Regions from separate parts of the Alteromonas sp. ABH4_453 genome, predicted to be linked through region 3. Evidence: predicted binding sites of a transcription regulator. Region 3 holds the regulator's gene; each other region holds the start of a gene.
What was found. Region 3 encodes sigma-54, which starts transcription at its own class of promoters, with help from an activator protein. Its sites were predicted from a motif close to GTTGGCACGNNNNTNGNNT; they were not measured.
Positions count from the first base shown of each region.

Region 1: a site for sigma-54 is predicted at 1,164-1,182, ahead of ACXAGV_RS17135 (TorF family putative porin). Genes of this name have one in related genera too.
Region 2: a site for sigma-54 is predicted at 1,120-1,138, ahead of ACXAGV_RS04885 (Tll0287-like domain-containing protein). Genes of this name have one in related genera too.
Region 4: a site for sigma-54 is predicted at 955-973, ahead of glnA (glutamate--ammonia ligase). Genes of this name have one in related genera too.

Region 1 covers NZ_JBSWXP010000009.1:74,855-77,031, reverse strand. Annotated here, with positions in the region: gene ACXAGV_RS17140 (hypothetical protein) at 1-152, opposite strand, end outside; gene ACXAGV_RS17135 (TorF family putative porin) at 327-1,154, opposite strand; gene rpe (ribulose-phosphate 3-epimerase) at 1,460-2,137, shown strand; gene trpS (tryptophan--tRNA ligase) at 2,176-2,177, shown strand, end outside.
Region 2 covers NZ_JBSWXP010000002.1:324,083-326,259, forward strand. Annotated here, with positions in the region: gene ACXAGV_RS04880 (sigma-54 interaction domain-containing protein) at 1-1,049, opposite strand, end outside; gene ACXAGV_RS04885 (Tll0287-like domain-containing protein) at 1,201-1,803, shown strand; gene ACXAGV_RS04890 (cytochrome ubiquinol oxidase subunit I) at 2,175-2,177, shown strand, end outside.
Region 3 covers NZ_JBSWXP010000004.1:244,819-246,995, forward strand. Annotated here, with positions in the region: gene hpf (ribosome hibernation promoting factor) at 1-229, opposite strand, end outside; gene ACXAGV_RS09815 (RNA polymerase factor sigma-54) at 260-1,741, opposite strand; gene lptB (LPS export ABC transporter ATP-binding protein) at 1,815-2,177, opposite strand, start outside.
Region 4 covers NZ_JBSWXP010000001.1:641,238-643,414, forward strand. Annotated here, with positions in the region: gene typA (translational GTPase TypA) at 1-580, opposite strand, end outside; gene glnA (glutamate--ammonia ligase) at 1,040-2,177, shown strand, end outside.

The sequences.
Region 1 (2,177 bases), on a different contig from region 3:
TGATTTTGAATGTGGCTTGCTGGCAACTTAGGGTTAAATTCAGTAACAGGTTGGAATTCGCAAACAGACGAACGAGAGCTTGGCGGGTTTGTAACAGCGACACTCACTAGGGCAACGGCTCCACAAATCGCAAAAAAAGGAAGAACTTTCATCCTGAATACCCCTTACACTCGTCTAAAATTTAGTCTCATTATAATCAAAAGCAGGTAACGAACAAGTTAAAAATGCGTTGCTATTTAAAATGAAAAGCCTAATGTAATTGCATTAGGCTTTTACTACTCAACGTTTTAATAAAGAGCTCGTTCCATCGGACTCTTTTTGAAAAATTAAAGCTCGAAATCTACTGAATAACCTACAGTGAATTTCAACTCGTCGTTATCTAATGCGTCAGCACCAACATCATCTAGGTTAGTGCCTGTCACTGCAAAGCTAAAACCGTCTTTCGCAATAGTTACGCCGTAATCGGCATAGCTATCAGTGCCGTCGCCAAAGTTAAAAGCATCAACAAAGTCACCGTCATGATAACCAGCGTGTAGAGTCAACTCAGTGCCGTTCAAAATTTCTGTAGTATAGTCAAGAGATGCGTAGTAAGCCTGGCCAAAGCCGAAATCTTGACCTTCTGCTTCGTCAGCTTCAGTGTGCGCTAGTAGGTAAACTGTTACGCTCACACCACCCATGCCAACTGAGCCATAGATTTCTGCGAAATCAAATTCTGCTTCAGCGTCGTAGTTGTAGTACAGGTAACCGAAGTCATAAGCAATACCATCAGACTCGCCCGAGTAACCAAAATATACGTCATGCTCGTATGAGTAAATATCATCTGATGCATAACTTACGTTCGACGCCCATGTACCTGCATAAAAACCACTTTCGTGCGCATAGTCGATACCGCCTTGAACAGCAGCTTCGTTTACAGTTTGGGTTAGACCACGCCAAATGTAATTGCTGGTCGCGCCAGCATTCGCAGTAAATTCACCTTCTGCATAGCTAGGCATAGCAGTTAGTAGACACGCTGAAGAAATAGCAGCGGCAAGTAGAGTTCTTTTTGTAGATGTTTTCATGTGTGTTCTCCAGTCAAATTCAAACTTGTTGTAATTCGTTTTTTCTGTCTGTGTTTTCTTTTTTGGACTGGGTAACGCAAAGTTGATGCCCATTTATGGTTCATTAAAAATGCTTGCCAATTTATTTATAAGGCATTGATAATAAACAATTTATAAATTCGCCACTTAATACCTCTGTAATTTAATCAGTTGAAGTGCAGTTTAAAAATGCACCAACAAAACGCAGGCTCACCAAAATTGGGCAGCGTCACGCTTTACGGTTGTCTGACTTAAATTTATGTCAAATCATCCTTGATGTGCCCTTTACATAGTAAAGAAGCATGGTTTTGGGTAAACTTTCGCTACCTTATACCGTAAGTGGCAACGCACCTTGTTGTTTTTGACTTGAAGGACACGCAATGAAACCCTTTTTAATTGCCCCATCAATACTTTCTGCCGACTTTGCTCGACTTGGTGAAGACGTAGAAAAAGTATTAGACGCAGGCGCCGATGTGGTGCATTTCGATGTGATGGACAACCACTATGTGCCTAACCTTACGTTTGGGCCAATGATTTGCGAAGCATTGAGAAAATACGGCATAACCGCGCCGATTGATGTTCACCTTATGGTAAAGCCAGTAGATGATCTTATTGAGAAATTCGCCAACGCGGGCGCAAGCTATATCAGCTTTCACCCAGAAGCGTCTGAACACATAGACCGGTCTCTTCAGCTTATAATTGATGCAGGCTGCAAACCCGGCTTGGTATTTAATCCAGCCACGCCGCTACACTACTTAGATCATGTTATGGATAAACTACACCATATTCTTATAATGTCGGTGAATCCTGGCTTTGGCGGCCAAAAGTTTATTCCCAGCACCCTAGATAAAGTACGTGCGGTGAAGCAGCGTGTACTAGAAAGCGGCTATGATATTCGAATTGAAATTGACGGTGGCGTAAAAGTCGATAACATTCGCGCAATAGCAGAAGCTGGTGCAGATATGTTTGTGGCTGGTTCGGCCATTTTTTCTCAACCCGATTATGGCGATGTAATTGCGCAGATGCGTGATGAACTTTTATCGCTATCTCAAGCTTAGTTTTTTAACAGAATTTAACGTATTACAGGTAAATAGAAAT
Region 2 (2,177 bases), on a different contig from region 3:
GTCTCATCGGCAAGTAATATGGCTTGCTCCACGATGTTACGTAACTCGCGAATATTGCCCGGAAAAGTATAGCTACTCAATTTCTCTAGTGTTTTTTTGCTGAAACGCTTTTTCTCTTGCGACTGCGCTAAAAAGTGCGTTGCGATAAGCGCAATATCTGACGGTCTTTCTCGCAAAGACGGAAGGCTAATAGGAAAGCCCGCAATTCGGTAATAAAGATCGCGTCGAAACTCGCCTCTTTCTACCATTTGTTTCAAATTCTTATGTGATGCGCAAACCAAACGGAAGTTAGCTTTCTTAGAGACTACGCTACCCACAGGGCGATAGGTTTGGGTTTCAAACAATCTTAGTAGTTTAACCTGCATGGCAAGCGGTATATCACCTACTTCATCAAAAAATAGGGTGCCACCCTCAGCCGCCTCTACTAGCCCTTTTTTATTGGTGGTCGCGCCGGTGAACGCGCCTTTTTCATAGCCGAATAACTCGCTTTCAAGCAAAGCATCAGACAACCCAGTACATTCAATTACAACAAAAGGTTTTTCAGCGCGATGACTACTTGAGTGTAGAGCCTGAGACACCAGTTCTTTCCCGGTTCCGGTTTCACCAAACAGTAAAACGGATATATCTGAATTTGCAGCGCGATTTATTTTATTAAGCATAGTTTTAAATGCTTCAGACTCGCCAATCATTTTTCCAGCAGAGGGGCGGTTAGACGCAAAGGCAAGCTTATCTAGAATTTCCAGATAACCTATTAAATCCCCGTGACCGTCGAAGATAGGTCGCATCAGAATGTCACAGTAGCTTTGGCCCTCGCTGGTGGTATGGATATGCACCACACTAGCTGCTCGGCCCGACTTTTTACTTTCCTGCATAGGGCACTGCTCGCCGCATTGGTCACAGGGCTTATTGTTTCGATGAGATACCTGATAACAGGTGCTATAACCGAGCTTGATATCGACAGGGTAAGTATCTCTGTAAGGCGCATTGACCGCCTCAATAATGTAGTTTTGATTGATGAAAATAGCGGGTTTGTCTATTGCATCTATCATTGCTTGTACAATTGATATGTTCATTGTCAGCGTATTAGTTAATGCTACTTTTATCTTGCCAACTTAACATATTGGCATAGAGCTTGTTGATTGTTTTAGTTGAATCACAATGCCTGAGTGCAAATACGTCCGTCAATAGGAGAGTTACACAATGAAAAAACGCACCTTTTTAATTGCGTTGGGGGTAGCCGTAAGCGCCGGTTGCCCTTTCGCTAATGCACAAACCAACGAGCTAGCTGAAAGCGAAGTACAAACAAAAGTGAAGCAGGCAAGAGTTCACGCTAAAGCACTTGGTGGAGCGCTTAAATCTAGGCTAAAACAGGCAATTCAGTCTGGTGGTTTAGAAGCGGGTGTAGAAGAGTGTCAGTTGGCCGCCGAGCCTATCGCCGAGGGGCTTAGCCAAAATGGGTGGGAAGTAGGGCGTACTGCGCTAAAAGTGAGAAACCCGAATAACGCGCCAGACGAGTGGGAGCGCGAGCAGCTAGCCCTTTTCGCCTCTCTATTGGAAAAGGCTAAGCTAGAGGATAAACAGCCGTCTATGCCTATGGATGCCTCTAAGTATGACAGCGACAGTGGCGAATTCCGGTACATGATGGCTATTCAACAAGGTCAAGTTTGCATGGCGTGCCACGGTGGCCAAGTTGCACCTTCAGTAAAGGACACCATTTTAAAACATTACCCTAAGGATGAGGCCACTGGGTTTGAACTTGGTGAATTGCGCGGCGCGTTCACACTGACCTATTCGCCACAGTAACAACTTCAGTTAATTTTGTATTAGCTGAAGCAAAAGCTCTCTTCTCAACCATTTTGAATAAGGCTACGACATCCCTGTCTTCTTTTTATCTGCGCCAATTTTGTCATTAAAAATGACAAAATTGGCGAAAAATTCATATTAGATCCTTGCGATGGATCAAAGTGCGCAACTTTTCGCCATGGAATAATTGTCCTGCACAGTACGAATAGACTGTCATTCATCAGTTGTTAGTTCAGATTAACGAGAAAAGTGATGTATGGCACAAACCATGCTCTAGCTGTGATGAATGTTCACGTGATAACCACTGAATAACCAATAAATTTATTTAAGGTCAAGCGCTTATCGCGCAAGAGAGACGAGGGAGATAACCCATG
Region 3 (2,177 bases):
TGCTGTCAATCGCCGCATACATGTCGGTATTTTCTGAGGATGCGAATACTTCAGCGCCACTTAAATGAACGGTCGCTTCGGCTTTTTGATTTAATTTTTCAACGTTCAGGATGACATGCACATTAGAAATGTGATCAAAGTGACGTTCAAGTTTGCTGAACTTCGTATCGACATAATTACGCAAAGAGTCGGTGATTTCGACATGATGACCAGTAAGGTTGATTTGCATATTTCGTCTTCCTTATATTATTAAGCCCGTTTAAATAAGGCTTTTGCGTTGGTTCGACGGCGGGATCGATAACGATTCCCGGTATTTTGCTATTGTTCGCCTAGCGACTTTTATGCCTTGCTCGGCCAACAATGAAGCAATCTTGCTATCACTTAGCGGCTTACTAGGGTTTTCCGCAGCCACTAACTTCTTGATCAATGCACGAATCGCTGTAGATGAACACTCACCACCGGACTCGGTTGCTACGTGGCTTGAGAAGAAATACTTCAATTCAAAGATGCCACGGGGCGTATGCATATACTTCTGCGTTGTCACGCGCGAAATAGTCGACTCGTGCATATCTACCATTTCTGCGACATCATTTAGCACCATTGGTTTCATCATTTCCGGGCCGTGCTCAAAAAAGCCCATTTGCTGCTGCACAATGCAATTTGCAACCTTCATCAAAGTATCGTTGCGAGATTCAAGGCTCTTAATGAACCACTTGGCCTCTTGCATGTGTGAGCGGATGAATTGCGAGTCACTACTGTTTTTGGCACGGCGACTCATGGCAGCGTATTGCTGGTTTACACTTAACTTAGGCAAACTGTCAGGGTTCAGCTCAACCACCCAACGGCCATTTTTCTTGGTTACTGAGACATCAGGAATAACGTACTCAGGCTCTTTAGTAACTAAAGCACTACCTGGGCGAGGATTCAAGGTTTGGAGTAAACGCATTGCTTCGCGCAGCTGATCTTCTTTCAATCGGCTCTTACGCATTAGCGTGCGGTAGTCTTTACTACTCAGTAAGTCTGAATATTCTTCGATAAGTTGCTTCGCCTCTGTAAGCCAAGGCGTATCGTCTGAAAACTGACGCAACTGCACCATAAGACACTCTTGAGGTGTACGAGAACCTGAACCAATGGGGTCGAACATCTGAATGCGTTTGAGCACGCACTCTATTTCGTCCATTTCGATAGGCTCTTCTAGATCATCGTCGTTGACCGCTTCTAAGATATCGTCAAGAGTAACGGTTAAATAGCCTGATTCGTCAATTGAATCGATGATTGCTGTAGCGATGGCGCGGTCATTATCTGAAAAGTGAGTGAGGCGCATTTGCCAAAGAAGATGTTCTTGGATGTCTTCTGTGGTCTCACCTTGGAAGATTTGTTCATCATCATTAGAAGGACCAGGTGCTGGCGCGGAAGAAGCCGAATAATACTCATCCCAGGTACTGTCGATAGGTAGCTCATCGGGAAGATCATTTTTCTCCAGTGCATCTCCTGCTTCTAGCGTATCGCTTGATGCTGAAGCTGTAGCTTCAGCCGCGCTATCGTCACTATCGACATTATTCTTTTCTACCTGCGGCTCGTCGTTACCTTCTTCCACTTCTAAAAGCGGATTTGAATCGAGGGCTTCTTGTATCTCTTGCTGGAGATCAAGTGTAGAAAGCTGCAGCAGTTTAATAGCCTGCTGAAGCTGAGGTGTCATTGTAAGTTGTTGGCTAAATTTTAGCTGTAAAGATGGTTTCATCTACGTCTTATTTAAATGCTCTAAATTAAATATACCAGAGCGAAACTGAAAAATGACAATTAGGTTACACTAACTATAGCCTGAATTGTTCGCCTAGGTATACGTCCCTTACTTTTTGATTACTTAAAACCTGTTCCGCAGTTCCTTGCGCAATAAGCTCGCCATGACTCACAATGTACGCTTTTTCACAAACATCCAATGTTTCACGTACGTTATGGTCCGTGATAAGGATACCAATACCCCTATCTCGCAGATGCTGTATTATCTTCTTTATATCATTAACTGATATTGGATCAACACCGGCAAATGGTTCGTCTAACAAAATAAATTGTGGTTTTGCTGCCAGAGCGCGGGCAATTTCAACGCGGCGCCGTTCTCCCCCTGACAAACTCATCCCGGTACTATTACGTATATGGTTGATATTAAATTCATCAAG
Region 4 (2,177 bases), on a different contig from region 3:
TAGTTTCAAATAGCGCATTCATGTCTTCTTGCGGCTCGTCAGCATCGTGTGACGCCCAGCCATTAAGTGCAGAAGCGTAAACAACTTGGAAATCTAGCTGTTCGTCAGTCGCACCTAGGTTGTCGAAAAGGTCAAATACTTGGTCCATAACCCAATCTGGGCGAGCACCTGGCTTGTCGATTTTATTGATAACAACGATTGGCTTTAGACCTTGAGCGAATGCCTTTTGCGTAACAAAGCGCGTTTGTGGCATTGGGCCTTCTTGTGCATCTACAAGTAGAAGTACAGAGTCAGCCATTGACATGACACGCTCTACTTCACCACCGAAGTCAGCGTGTCCTGGAGTGTCTACGATGTTGATACGGTAGTCGTTCCAGTTAATCGCTGTGTTCTTAGCTAGGATGGTAATGCCACGTTCTTTCTCGATGTCGTTCGAGTCCATTACGCGCTCTTCTTGCTCGCCTCGAGATTCAAGGGTGCCAGACTGCTGTAACAGTTTGTCTACCAGGGTGGTTTTACCGTGGTCAACGTGGGCGATGATTGCGATGTTACGCAATTTACTAATATCAGTGGTATTCATGCTTATATAGAGCCTGTGTAAATCGATGCCGACTTATTTCGGAAATCGAATAAGTCTGCATTAGATTTGTTGCAAAAAAATGCAGATAGAAAAATTTGCGCGGATTGTACAGAAAAACCACGACGTTTGCGCATCTTTTTTTTGATAGAAACGAGTTTTATTGCTTTTCGAAAACCAGACCAATAAATAACCAAGCGCTTTTGCACTGAATTGATCATATTAAGTGGCTATACACTAAAAAGTAATCTAGGCTGATTGACGTACAAATGAGCACAAAACGCCATATTGGTGCAGCAATGCACCAATATGGCGCATTTTAATTCAAACGGAAGTGATAGATGCCTGTCTATGCCACAAAAATCGGTGTACATATAGATGGCATGATAATCGCTTTCACTTTTGCCACTGTTGGAGTGAAGCTGATCATTCCGCATTTTTACATTAAACCTGGAGGACACGATGTCAGTAGAAAAGGCATTAGAGCTGATTAAAGAAAGTGAAGCGAAGTTTGTAGATTTACGTTTTACCGATACAAAGGGTAAAGAGCAACACGTATCTATTCCTGCGAGCGTTGTTGATGAAGAGTTTTTCGAAGAAGGTAAAATGTTCGATGGTTCTTCAATCGCTGGCTGGAAAGGCATCAACGAATCAGACATGGTTCTTCTTCCAGACGCAACAAGCTGCGTTGTTGACCCTTTCGCTGAAGAAACACAAGTAAACATTCGTTGTGACATTGTTGAACCTTCTACAATGGAAGGTTATGAGCGTGATCCACGTTCAGTTGCTCGCCGTGCAGAAGAATTCCTAAAATCAACTGGCATCGGTGACACATGTTTCTTTGGCCCAGAGCCAGAGTTTTTCCTTTTTGACGACGTTCGCTTCCACACTGACATGGCGGGTTCTTTCTACAAGATTGACTCTTCTGAAGCAAAATGGAACTCTGGCGAAGAATTTGAAGGCGGCAACATGGCACACCGCCCTGGCGTTAAAGGCGGTTACTTCCCAGTACCACCAGTAGATTCTGCTCACGATATCCGTGCTGCAATGTGCCTAGTTATGGAAGAGATGGGCCTTGTTATCGAAGCTCACCACCACGAAGTAGCAACTGCTGGCCAAAACGAAATCGCTTGCGAATTCAACACGCTAGTTAAGAAAGCCGATGAAATCCAAGTTTACAAGTATGTTGTTCACAACGTTGCACACGCATACGGTCAAACTGCTACCTTTATGCCTAAGCCGCTTGTTGGCGACAATGGTTCTGGTATGCACTGCCACCAATCTATCTCTAAAGATGGCGTAAACATCTTTGCGGGTGACAAGTACGCAGGCCTTTCTGAAGAAGCACTTTACTACATCGGTGGTATTATCAAGCACGCGCGTGCAATCAACGCGTTTGCTAACGCTTCAACTAACTCATACAAGCGTCTAGTTCCTGGATTCGAAGCACCGGTAATGCTTGCATACTCTGCACGTAACCGTTCTGCGTCTATTCGTATTCCTCACGTAACTAGCGATAAAGCGCGTCGTATCGAAGTACGTTTCCCTGACCCAACAGCCAACCCATACCTAGCGTTCACCGCTATGCTTATGGCGGGTA